2 regions of the Turicibacter sp. St.80E1 genome follow, and region 2 is predicted to be linked to the other one. Evidence: riboswitches for the same ligand, from Rfam matches in the RefSeq annotation. Region 2 holds a riboswitch; the other holds the start of a gene.
What was found. A riboswitch is a leader RNA that binds a small molecule or an ion and turns the genes downstream of it on or off. The one in region 2 is predicted to bind lysine.
Positions count from the first base shown of each region.

Region 1: another riboswitch for lysine. It lies ahead of AC6I0I_RS10240 (YfcC family protein); the one in region 2 lies ahead of AC6I0I_RS02530 (Na+/H+ antiporter NhaC family protein).

Region 1 is NZ_AP039386.1:2,136,921-2,143,241, reverse strand. Features, by position in the region: gene AC6I0I_RS10260 (AraC family transcriptional regulator) at 1-576, opposite strand, end outside; gene AC6I0I_RS10255 (GNAT family N-acetyltransferase) at 805-1,206, shown strand; gene AC6I0I_RS10250 (GNAT family N-acetyltransferase) at 1,918-2,493, shown strand; gene AC6I0I_RS10245 (staygreen family protein) at 2,487-2,927, opposite strand; lysine riboswitch at 3,850-4,025, shown strand; gene AC6I0I_RS10240 (YfcC family protein) at 4,132-5,562, shown strand; gene AC6I0I_RS10235 (M20 family metallopeptidase) at 5,575-6,321, shown strand, end outside.
Region 2 is NZ_AP039386.1:548,273-554,593, forward strand. Features, by position in the region: gene AC6I0I_RS02530 (Na+/H+ antiporter NhaC family protein) at 394-1,980, opposite strand; lysine riboswitch at 2,120-2,292, opposite strand; gene rlmD (23S rRNA (uracil(1939)-C(5))-methyltransferase RlmD) at 2,482-3,873, shown strand; gene AC6I0I_RS02540 (GNAT family N-acetyltransferase) at 4,035-4,547, shown strand; gene AC6I0I_RS02545 (ABC transporter substrate-binding protein) at 4,887-5,837, shown strand; gene AC6I0I_RS02550 (FecCD family ABC transporter permease) at 5,830-6,321, shown strand, end outside.

The DNA of each region.
Region 1 (6,321 bases), 780 kb from region 2:
CTCTTCGATCGTAATCGGTCGTGAATAATTGGTTTCAATATATTCGATGGCTTGACGAATATAATCCGATTGTCGATTAGATGCTTTAACTTTAGGCGGTTGTGGCAAGCTGTGGTCACAAAGTGCCCCAAGTAGAGAGTAAAATCCACTGATTGCTTGTAAATCTGCGCTTTTTGGATGTTTAGCAGATTCTAAAATATAATCAAAGCACGTTTCGATTTGTTTGCTATTTTGACAGTTTAAAATAGGTGTTTTCTCCGATAAACCAATTCGCTCTAAATATTCTGGGACGTGTTCACCATTAAAACTCACAAAGTAGTAGGTCCATGGATTTAGTAGGTCTGGTTTATAGTTAACGATTGCACCGGGCGGAACTAAAAAACACGTTTCCTCCACTAGCGTATAATCTTGTCCATCAATAGTTAAGTAGCCAGACCCCTCCGTTACATAATATAAACTATAGTAGTCACGAATCCCCGGTCCCCAAGACTGATGTTTTTCTACTTGACTTGTTCCACAGTAGTAAAGCATAAAGTCTAGTCGTGAGTAGTCAGCTTTTGGTTTGAAGCAGTACATAGTCTAAAATCCCCTCCTTCTCGAAGACATTATACCATATTTTAAATAAGTAAGTAAGATTATTTGTAAGCACTTTTTTGCATATGTTATAATGAGAGTTAATGAAACTGTATGCGCTTTAATAAAAGGGGCCCATCAGTTAATTAGTGTAAAAATGAAGGGAAGTCGTGTTGATTGAATAGAGATTGCTTTTATAAGATTTATGATAATAGACGGGGAGGGAATTTAGTGGAGGTTAGACGAGGAAATGTAAAAGATGTATTGGATGTAGCCCAATTGGCCCTTGTATTGTGGCCAGATCATTCGTTACATGCGATGGCACTTAACGTATTAGAATCGATTCAAGGAAAAGACGCGGCATGCTTTTTAGCCATTTTGAATCATGAGGTAATTGGTCTAGCGTATGTGAGGTTAAGACAGGGGGAATCTTATTTAGAAGGTTTATTTTTAAAGGAAGACTATCGATGTCGGGAATATTTAATGCAATTAATTAGGGCCTGTGAACAATGGGCGAATGAAAAAGGAACCAAAACATTAATAAGTGGCCTTAACGTGGGAATGCAAGAGGGGAATCCTATGTATCGTTATGTACATTTAGAGTGGGGATTATATGACCGACCATTGGTGTAAGTTTAAATGGAGCGTTGTCAGTTGACATTCATAGGCAATAAAAAAACAGGTGGATGACTCCATCTGTTTTTTTATTGCCTATCATGTGAGTGGCGTTTAACGTAGGTAATCTCATCATCTGAAACCGTTAGAAATTTATTTTGAATCAGGGGCCGTAAATGCGAATCATGTTTTATCAGGAAAAAAATTTAATCGCATCACGTGGGAAAAGTTACTTGTTGAATAAAACGAATAGGCGATTTCTTTAGTCGGAGACAGTTTAGACGAGTACGGTAGGACGTATCTTTTAGTTTATTTTCTCCTTTTGAGCAATTAGGAATAAATCTTTTGCGCAAGATGTATTCTCTGACTTCCTGTTTGAGTCATAATTTGGGTCATAAGAAAAGGTACCAGTCGTATAGTTCATACATGAAACCGAAGACGAAGGTACCCTTTATTATCGTCTTACCGTTTAATTTCATCAAAGAAATCAGTGTATAACAAGGCAAAGACGATGAATAGAATAATACAAATAGCAGCCGTTCTTCCGTTAAACCATCCCATGTTATCACTTCCCCATGAAAGGATTTAAAGAACTCATTCTTGTACAGTAAAGGATATGCTAAGATAAATTAATAAATGAAACTTTGAATGATTCAATGTAGATAAAAATGGCATGGTCATTAGGACGGATGTATATAATAAAAATAAAAAGGTTGGGGAGATGATGAAATGGAAATTCGCACTTATCAACAGGAGGATGAGCGTGGGTGGTTACATTGTCGGGTGTTATCTTTTCTAGATACAGCCTACTATGATATTGTCCTTAATCAAAAGGAAACCTATAGAAACCCGGCTATTGAACTCGTTGCGATAGAGGATGATAAAGTCATTGGTCTTTTAGATATCGAGTGTGAAGAGAAACCGATGACTCTTTGCACGGCGGATCAGACGTTAGGGGGGATGATTACGCATTTGGCCGTGCACCCGGATTATCGTAGGCAAGGGGTAGGGCAGGCTTTGTTATTAGAAGCACAAAATAGATTAGTTAAGAGTGAGATTACTTATCTCGAGGCGTGGACCCGTGACGATCTATGGGTTCATGAATGGTACCTTCATCAACAATTTGAAAAATTAGGGACCTATTTACATGTTTACATTGAGGGCAGTGATGGGATCGCATCCAAAGTTGATGGATTAATTCCGGTACAAACTTTTTGTCAGTATGTTGGAAAGGATAGTGAGAAGATAAAGAAAAAGTACAAACGTGTTCACGAATGTACCGGGTTTTATAAAAGGATTCAATAGTCATTAAAGCAACCAAAACAATCCGTCCGATTTAGGTGGGAATCTTGGGATTGGAAAAAAACATAAATAGGGGCTTGTAGAAACTGGGGATAGAATTGAAAAAAGGATTCATCCCCCTTTTTAATAGCTTTTAATGCTAAAGGGAGTTCGCGTAGAAAGATTTCATTTCTTTTTTCTGTTGAGGCAGTTCCATCAATTCCATCAAGCCGAATGTAAATATAAAAGTAAGGGTGACCAGACTGATGAGCTAACCATTCACCAACGACCTCATCACGCTTTGTTGTTAGTTGTTCATAGGCAAATTCGGATCCAATGACTAAAAAGAGTTCTCCCGTCTGATCAGAGTGGGTCAATGTGTACCGTCTAGGGTGTAATTGGTATAAACGGTTTAATCGGTTATTGACCCATAACTTATTCTCATTAAAGGTACTCATTAAATCGCCCCCTTCAATGTAGTTTATGATGGGAATTAAAGATTGTTATTTTTTTCGAAAATTTTTTGATTCAAAATAATAATCGCTTTTTTAATGGATACCGACCGCTTCATCCGCTCGATCTCATTAAAAAAATAGTTTGATGGATGAGATAAGACATAAAATAGAGTGAGTCTATCTTGTGCCTTTTTCCACAGTTTGATTCAATTATCCACAGGTTTGGGATAGATTATCCACAACGCTATTCCGCCTACATATAATATCTTTTTTCGACATTTCGAAGGGATAAAACATAAAATAAATGATAATTTTCTATTTTTATGCGTATTAATCGATAAAAATAGAAAATTTGACATTTTAACGGATATAAAACGTTGTATTTAGTTGAAAAGTAAGATAAAATGACAGTGTAATTAAATACGTTGTGGATAGCATTGCGAAGATTAACTATCTTATTGACGGATTAGGACGAATGCTTGATAAGAAATTAATTTTTGTAAGAAACCGTAATGAAACAGTGGAAATTAGGATGAGGGAGTTAAGTCAAACAGGGTTAACCCAATTCAATGTATATCTGTGGATAATTTATGGATCGCTATCATTTCGCATTTAAATCATCCCAACTTAGTACGGTTATATCTAAAAAGTCCTGATATGGCCCTCAGGGCTTTTTAAAGAATTAAATAAAAAAGAGAATTAGGGTTGGGGAGCAATCTATTATGATAAATCACAGGGGAATCCTGTTAGCATATTATCATGGAAAAAGAATCAAACAGTGGATCTGTTTGATTCTTTTTTTTAGTTTAATTAAACAGAGAGCGTATTCATTGAAAAAACAGGAGTAGGACAGGGAAATTTAATGAAAAGGACCTTGTCTTTCACTAGGGAATAGGGTATGATAAGAACATATTTATTTGAATAGTTTTTAGATAGAGGTGCGGTAATTAAGAGTACTATTGAGGAGTGAAGATGTTGATGCAATAGGAAAGGAATTCTCGCCGAAGCCTATAATTGATACTTTAAGATTATAGAGCTGGTGTTAAATAAAATATATTTAACATTGTCACGGTTTGATCATCGTGGAGAGCTATCATTTAAGAATCCCCAATAGGAATCGTGTATTCTTTTTGAGAAGTCTTGAGTGAAAAGCTCAAGGCTTTTTTTATCTAGAACTATTTAAAAATTAAAGAGTAGGGGGAGTATTATGATCAGTTTAGAAAACAAAACAACATGTGCAAGTGTGAAAGAAAAAAAACAATTTAAAGTTCCACACACGTTGGTGATTGTAACTGCAATTTTAGTTTTGGTTGCCATTGCAACTTGGATTATCCCAGCCGGAACGTATGAACGTGTCGTAAATGATTTAGGAAATACGGTCGTTGTAAATGATTCATTTTCATATGTTGAATCAACACCTCAAGGATTATTTAGTTTACTACAGGCTCCAATCCATGGAATCGTGGGGGCAGCTGAAATTATTGCCTTTTTATTTATTGTGAGTGGTTCGATTGCGATTATTACTAAAACTCGTGCTATTGACGCGGGTATTACAAACGCGGTTAAATCATTTAAAGGAAAAGAATTATTAATGATTCCTGTTATTATGGGTCTTTTCTCATTAGGTGGAGCTGTCTTTGGGATGACGGAAGAAGCAATTCCATTTATCGCCATGTTAATTCCTTTATGTTTAGCATTAGGTTATGACAGTATCATGGCGATGGCGCTTTCTTATATGGGATGTATTGTCGGATTTGCTACGGCAATGTTAAATCCATTTTCTGTTGGGATTGCTCAAAGCATTGCGCAAGTTCCAGCCGGAACAGGTGTTGGTTTCCGTACAGTTATTTGGTTAGTGACAACCATCGTTTCAACCTTATATTTAATGTGGTACGGACGACGTATTAAAAAGAATCCAACTTTAAGTCCAGCTTATGAAATCGATCAAGCTCGTCGCCAGGATATGGATGCAATGGAGTCAGAACAATTAGAATTTACGATGCGTCATAAAGTAATTTTAGCCTCTATCTTAGTTTGTTTAGGCATTATCATTGTAGGGGTCTTGAAATTTGGTTTTGTTATTCCTGAAATTTCTGCGGTGTTCTTAGCGACAGGAATTGTTTGTGGAATCATCGGACGTTTAAGTTTTGATGATATGGCTACAGCATTTATTCACGGTGCAAAAGATATGATTAGTGCTGCTGTTGTTGTAGGTTTTGCCCGCGCGATTGTGATTATTGCCCAAGACGGTCAAATTATTGATACCATTTTATATAATTTATCGAACGTTATTGGTCAATTACCATCATTAGTAGCAGGTTATGTGATGTTCTTTGTTCAAATGTTTATTAACTTCTTTATTTCATCAGGTTCTGGACAAGCGGCATTAACGATGCCAATTATGGCTCCACTTGGTGAATTAGTCGGTATTACGCCACAAACATCAATTTTAATTTTCCAATTTGGAGACGGATTCTCAAATGCGATTTTCCCAACAAGTGCTGTCTTAATGGCTTGTCTTGGTGTATCGGGAATTCCATGGTCTAAATGGATGAAATGGATTTGGCCATTACAATTAATTTTTGGTGCTTTAGCTATTATTTTTATTACTATTGCTATTCTTATGGGATGGTCGTAAGGGGGATTTATCATGAAAGAACAATTAAAAGTAATTAGTGAGTCGTTAAAAGATCGTTTAGTTGAAATGAATCGATATATTCATGACCATCCTGAACTTGGAAATCAGGAACACGAAGCGGTAAATGTATTAACAACTTTTTTACGAGAAAATGGATTTGAAATTAAATGTCCAGTTGCCGGATTAGACACAGCCTTTGAGGCGGTTTATGATAGTAAAAAACCTGGATTATCAGTGGCTTATTTGTGTGAATATGATGCCCTACCTGAACTTGGACACGGTTGTGGACATAATATGATCGGTGTAATGAGTGCAGGGGCAGGTGTTGCATTAAGTAAGGTAATTGATGAGATTGGTGGAAAAGTCTATGTCTTCGGAACACCAGCAGAGGAAACAAATGGTGCTAAAGTTACAATGACAGAGGCCGGATTGTTCAATGGAATGGATGCTGTAATGATGGTGCACCCCTCGGGATTTACGACAGAGAGCGGGACATCGTTAGCAATGGAGGCGTTGCAATTTGATTACACAGGCCGTCCAGCGCATGCGGCCGCCGCACCAGAAAAGGGAATTAATGCATTAAATGCGGTGATTCAATTATTTAATGGGATTGATGCCTTACGCCAACATGTGACGCCAGATGTAAGAATGCATGGAATTATTACGAACGGTGGAGTGGCAGCAAATATTGTACCGGAACATGCAACCGCCCAATTTTATATTCGTGCAGCAACGAAAGAGTACCTAGCCGTTGTGAAG
Region 2 (6,321 bases):
AAAATGATAATAAATTTTCTCCCCTTTGATTTTCTTATTCATTATGTTTTCTCACTCCCTAAACGGATCGTGTTCCCCCACGACCGTTTACCAACCTTAAGAGTTCCCCCTCTTAAGGTTTTTTTTTATTTTTTTAAAAAAAGAAAGGCGAGTTGTTTAAAAATAAAAGCTTCGCCCCATAATAGGGGTGAGTAGAGATGACTCCCCCCAAGTTAATAGTCGTCCGGCTATACTTTAAATGATGGTTTAAAGTTCTCTATTTCAAAGATAAGTCATTTATAATTATCCTTTTCTGATAATTATAAATATTTTTTCTCCAATTCTCTCAACCTCTCTTTAATATAAAAAGGAACCGACTTGCAGTTTCCCCCCTGCGATCGGTTCCTTTTTGATTTATTTTGAATTTCCTTCCCTTGATTTTCTGTTTCGTTTTGCAAAGAAGATAACGGCGATTAAGCAGATGGCCATGACTCCATAGGCGATGATTAAGCTTTGACTCAGTCCGAATACTAAATACCCGATGGCAGCAATCGTTGCTGATAGTAGGGCGTAAGGAAGTTGAGAGTTAAAGTGTGCGCCAAGGTCACATCCCGCTCCTGTTGCAGAAAGCAATGTGGTATCTGAAATGGGTGAGGCGTGATCTCCAAAGATTGCTCCTGATAAGACAGCGGCCATAATCGGAATCATTAGGTCCATGTCTAGGGCAGCAGCGACTGAACCCGCAATTGGAAGTAAGATACCGAATGATCCCCAAGAGGTTCCCGTCGCAAATGCCATGAAACTAGCGACTATAAACATGACCATTGGAATCAGTCCCGGTGCAATATTAGCCTGTGTAATGAGTGACGCAAGATATCCACCTGCATCAAGTGTACCAACGAGGTCACAAATTGCCCAAGCTAATAATAAGATGACGATGGCTCCGACCATTGATTTCATTCCTAGGAAAAATGCTTTTGTATATTGAGCGAATGAAATTTCGCGTGCCATGATGTGGCGGTAAGTCAGTGCCATTGAAACAACGAGTCCAGCTAATCCTCCGATGCGAAGTGAGGTCGCTAAACTAATGTTTTCTAGGATGGCAAAGAAGAGATTGAAGTCTGATTCTGAGTTGATTGCTCCTGTATATCCCGTATACGCCATGGTACAAATAGTCACGATAATTAAGGTTAAGATCGGGGCAATTAAATCCCATACGGTTCCTTTTGATGATTGGGCGTCCATTTCTTGAGCCGTCGCCTCAGCATGAGTGAGTGATGTGTCTTGCTGATTGAGGGCACTTTCTTCATAAGTTTTCATCAATCCAATATTGAAGTTATATTTAATGACGATGAAGACCATGATGACCGTTACAAGAACATAGAAGTGGTAAGGGATTGTTGTTAAAAAGGCAGAAAACGTATTGTACGTCGCTCCTGTGCTTGCAAAAATAACCGCCATCGATCCCATGATTCCTGTTGACCAGCTTGAAATAGGTGAAATGACACAAACAGGTGCTGAGGTTGAATCGACGATATAAGATAATCGTGCCCGTGAGACACGTTGTTCTTTTGCTAAAGGTTTAGAGACGTTTCCAACAACAAGTGCGTTAAAGTAATCATCGACAAAGATAAGAATTCCTAAGATAGCTGCCGTATATTGAACGCCCTCACGTGATTTGACGCGTTTAATAATTGCATTGGTGAAGGCTGTTGCGCCACCTGATAAAACAATATAAGCGGTGATGACCCCAAGGGCAAGTAAGAAGAAAATAATAGACATGTTCCAGTCATTTAAGAATCCGAAGAGTCCATTTTCTTCAACGATAAGTCCGCTAAATGACCTCATTAAGATTTCTAATGTTTGAAGCGGGTTAAAGTTGGCCAAAATAAAGGCGGCTGATAATGCCCCGACCCCAAGTGATAAAACAACACGACGCGTTAAGATGACAAGGGCAATGGTCAGTAACGCGGGAATTAAAGAATAGATTGTTCCAGTCATATAAAATCCTCTCCCTTTGTTTAATTTGAATAAGTAACTGTCCTTTTGATAAAAAAAAGAGTCATGTTGAGTTAAACTCTAACATGACTCTTCAGGCCTACGAGAAGTAGACGTCAGATGACAGGTATCATTTAACTCTCCGATCATTAGTCCTCCACTACTTTCGTAGTGACAGTGTTAAGCCTATTTAACGTAACACCAGCACAAGTTTGATTGACACAAACAAGACTTCGGCATGGACACCTTTTGGAATTTGTCATGGACGTCACTCTCGAAATTCCTACTCATTGGCCATGCGCCTCTAACTCATCAAAGAGAACAAGCAACGTATTCAATTAAGTCTATTGTAGCACCTTTTAAAAGATAGTCAAGTATTACCATTTAATTTTTTTTAGGGAAGAGAAAGGGTTGTCGTAAAATGTAGAGATTTCAGTGTAAAATGTGAGCGAATGTGGTAAGATTAAAAGATAAATGAAAAAATACAGTTGGAGGTTTAAATAAATGAAGATGTCTCCTTTAAAGGTTGGTCAAGAATTTTTAGTTACCATTAAACGTATCGGTATTAACGGTGAAGGAATCGGCTATTATAAAAAGCAAGCCGTGTTTATTCCAGGAACACTAGTCGGCGAAGAGGTTGTCGCGACGTGTACACGCGTGGCAAATGGTTATGCAGAGGCTGAAGTGGTTCGTATTAAGCGTAAATCAAAACATCGCGTTCAACCGGCGTGCGAAGTTTATGGGCAATGTGGTGGATGTCAATTACAACATATGTCTTATCAAGAGCAATTACGTATTAAACGTGATGCTGTGTCTCAGGCCATTGAGCGCTATACAAGTTTAGATCCAGATGAGTGTGATATTCGTCCGACGATGGGAATGAATGACCCTTATAATTATCGTAATCGCGCGCAAATGCCGGTCGGTTATGATGAAGATGGAATTATGGTCGGATTTTATAGTATGAACTCACGCGAGTTAGTAAATGTGACGGATTGTGATGTTCAGTATGAGGAAATTAATAAGGTTATTAATCATGCGGTTGATTTATTAGATGATTATAAAGTATTTGCGTATGCACCGAAGACGCGTAAAGGGACGGCACGCTATATTGTGGTTCGCCGCGGGTTTAAAACGGGTGAGGTTCAGGTGACGTTCGTGTTTGCGAATAATGATTTTAAAAAGATGTATTCGTTGGCGAAAGATTTAATGAAATACTGCCCAGATGTTAAATCGGTGTATGTGAGCATTAACGGCGAAGATACGCACGAGATTTTAGGAAAAGAGTTGCAACATGTAGCGGGTGAGAAGTTTATTTCGGATGAGTTAGGACGATTTAAATTTAATTTATCACCACGTGCCTTTTATCAGTTAAACCCAGAACAAACGGTTAAATTATACAATCAAGTGAAGTATGCGGCGGCTTTAAAGGGAACAGAGAAAGTCGTTGATGCTTATTGTGGGGTTGGAACGATTGGTCAATGGGTTGCGGATAAAGCAAGCGAGGTTCGCGGGGTTGATATTACGCGCCAAGCGATTAATGATGCGAAGGAAAATGCGAAGTTAAACGGATTAACTAATACGTATTACGCAGTTGGAAAGGCTGAGCAAATTGTTCCAAAGTGGGCGAATGACGGATTCAAACCGGATGTTGTGATTGTGGATCCTCCACGTACAGGATTAGGGGAAGAATTAATTGAAATGTTAAAACGCGTTCAACCGCAAACGATTGTCTATGTGTCATGTAATCCTTCAACGATGGCGAAAAATTTAAAAGAATTAACGAAAAAGTATCGCGTTGATTACATTCAACCGATTGATATGTTCCCTCAAACATCTCACGTGGAATGTGTCGTACGTCTCGTTCGTAAAAACAAACCATTAAAACGAAAATAAGAGGATGTTGGTTGCCTACGTTAGCTTCGGCTCGTAGGCAATTTTTTATGGTGCCGTTTGATGAGGGAGTATTTAAACGATGGGAGGAGAAGAAGCTTGAGGCCTTAACGTTACAACGGTATACTTAGTTTAAATGAATTAAATGTAATGGAGGGATTATGTTGTTGATAAGAAAACAGACGACGAAGGATGATGAAATCATCCATACAGTGATTAAAGCGGCGTTTGAGCAGGCAGAACACACGGATGGGAATGAACATGAGCTCGTCAAGGCATTAAAGAAGGGAGAGGCGTTTATTAAAGATTTATCTCTCGTTGCCGAGATAGATGGGAAAATTGTAGGTTATATTTTGTTTACCGAGGCTAAGGTGGGACGCGAAACGGTGTTAGCACTAGCCCCGTTAGCGGTGCTTCCTGATTATCAAAGGTCGGGCATTGGGCTTGCCTTAATCAACGAGGGACATAAAAGGGCGCGTGAATTAGGTTATGATTATTCGGTTGTCTTAGGCAGTGAAACTTACTACCCAAAGGCCGGTTATTTACCAGCAGCTACCTTTGGAATTAAGCCACCTTTTGAGGTGCCAAGCGAGAATTTTATGGCGTATCCACTAAAAGAAGAGGTACCGAAGGTGTGTGGGACGATCAAGTATGCCAAAGAATTTGGAATTGATTAATCCAACTTCTTTTGGCCGAGCGATGGATTAAATGAAAGACTGTTAAAGAGTCGGCTCCGGCTCTTTTTCATTTTTTAGCCTAAAAATTTGAGCGAGACTTAGAGATTTGGAATAAGATAGGTGTTTTTTTTACATATTAAACATAGTTGAGATTAAAGGGAGGGAATGACAGATAGGTAGATTTGTGTAAAGGAAAGATAATGGAATCGGATGATAAAATAATGAAATGAGATGCAATTCTTGTGTCCAAGAGGTTAATTTTGTATAATCATCCTATAAGTTAGCTTATGCTAACCATTTGATGCGAGATGGTTAAATTTAAAGGAGGACGAGTCAAACATGAAAAAAGCATTTTTATCTTTTATGAGTTTTTTTGTTTTAGTTGGATTACTTGTTGGATGTTCTAAGTCACCAAAGGAACCGGATCAACAAGAGACGGTTGAAATGGTAACAGTCACAGATGTGAAGGGTGACGTTGAAATTCCAAAGGATCCAAAACGTATTGTTGATATTAGTGGAGCTAGTGATATTTTATCGTTAATCGGATATGAGGTTATCGGGACAGCTAATAGTGATGGATATGATTACACAATCTTACCTACCTATTTAGAAGAGACGTTAGCTGATGCTCAAATTTTAGGATATAGTATGTTAGCGGAGATGGATGTTGAGGCGATTATGGCGCTTAATCCGGATTTAATTATTATTTCTACGGTGCAAGAGAAGATGTATGATCAGTTATCAAAAATCGCGCCTGTTGTGATGGTTGAGATGAAACAAGTGGATTGGAAAGAGGATTTCTTACATGTGGCAGGGGTATTTGGAAAAGAGGCCGAGGCACAAGCTTGGATTGATAATTATTTAGCGAAAGCAAAAGAAGTCGGTGAACAAATTAAAGCGACTTATGGAGCGGATAGTACGTATCTTTCATTTTTAGCGAGTGCGGGAAGTTTATTCATTTTTGATCAAGCGGGACTTGGATCGATTTTATATAATGATATGGGATTATTAAAACCAGTCGGAATGCCAGAGCAAGAAGATATTAGTTTACCAGTTGTTTCTTTAGATGGATTAGCATCTATTGAGGCAGATTATATTTTTGCAGTGGGAACAGATGAGGATTTAAAAACGTTAGAAGAGAGCAGCATTTGGAAAGGAACAAAGGCAGTAAAAGAAGGGAATGTTGTGATTTTACCGGCAAGTCCATATTTTAATCAAGGTTATAGCCCAATTGGACGTTTAGAATTTGTTGATGAAGTACAAAGTTTATTAGCGGGTATGCATGAATAAGAAAGTAACCCTTTTAGTTACGTTATGCAGTTTATTCGCAATAATCGGGCTAATTGTTGCGATTTGTGCGGGTGCGAAAAGTATCCCGTTGCAGACAGTGATCGATAGTATTTTTCATTATGAAGATATTTTAGATATGCAGTTAGTTAGAGATGTTCGGATACCAAGAGCTATTTGTACCGCCTTTATAGGCGGTCTTCTTGGTATTACGGGTGCAATGATGCAAGGGGTGACAAGGAATCCTGTTGCGGAACCGTCACTTATGGGGATTACTCAAGGGGCGACATTCGCCATCGCTTTGATGGGGGCAAGTTCAGGGTTATTAGGTCTTTTTGGCTATATGTTTGCGGCATTTATCGGGGCGTTAGTGAGCGGAACCCTCGTTTTACTTTTTAGTATGAAGAGTGCGCGTCATATGAATATGTCAAAGCTATTACTTGCAGGAACTGCCTTGAGTACTTTTTTTATTTCCATGGCAACCGTT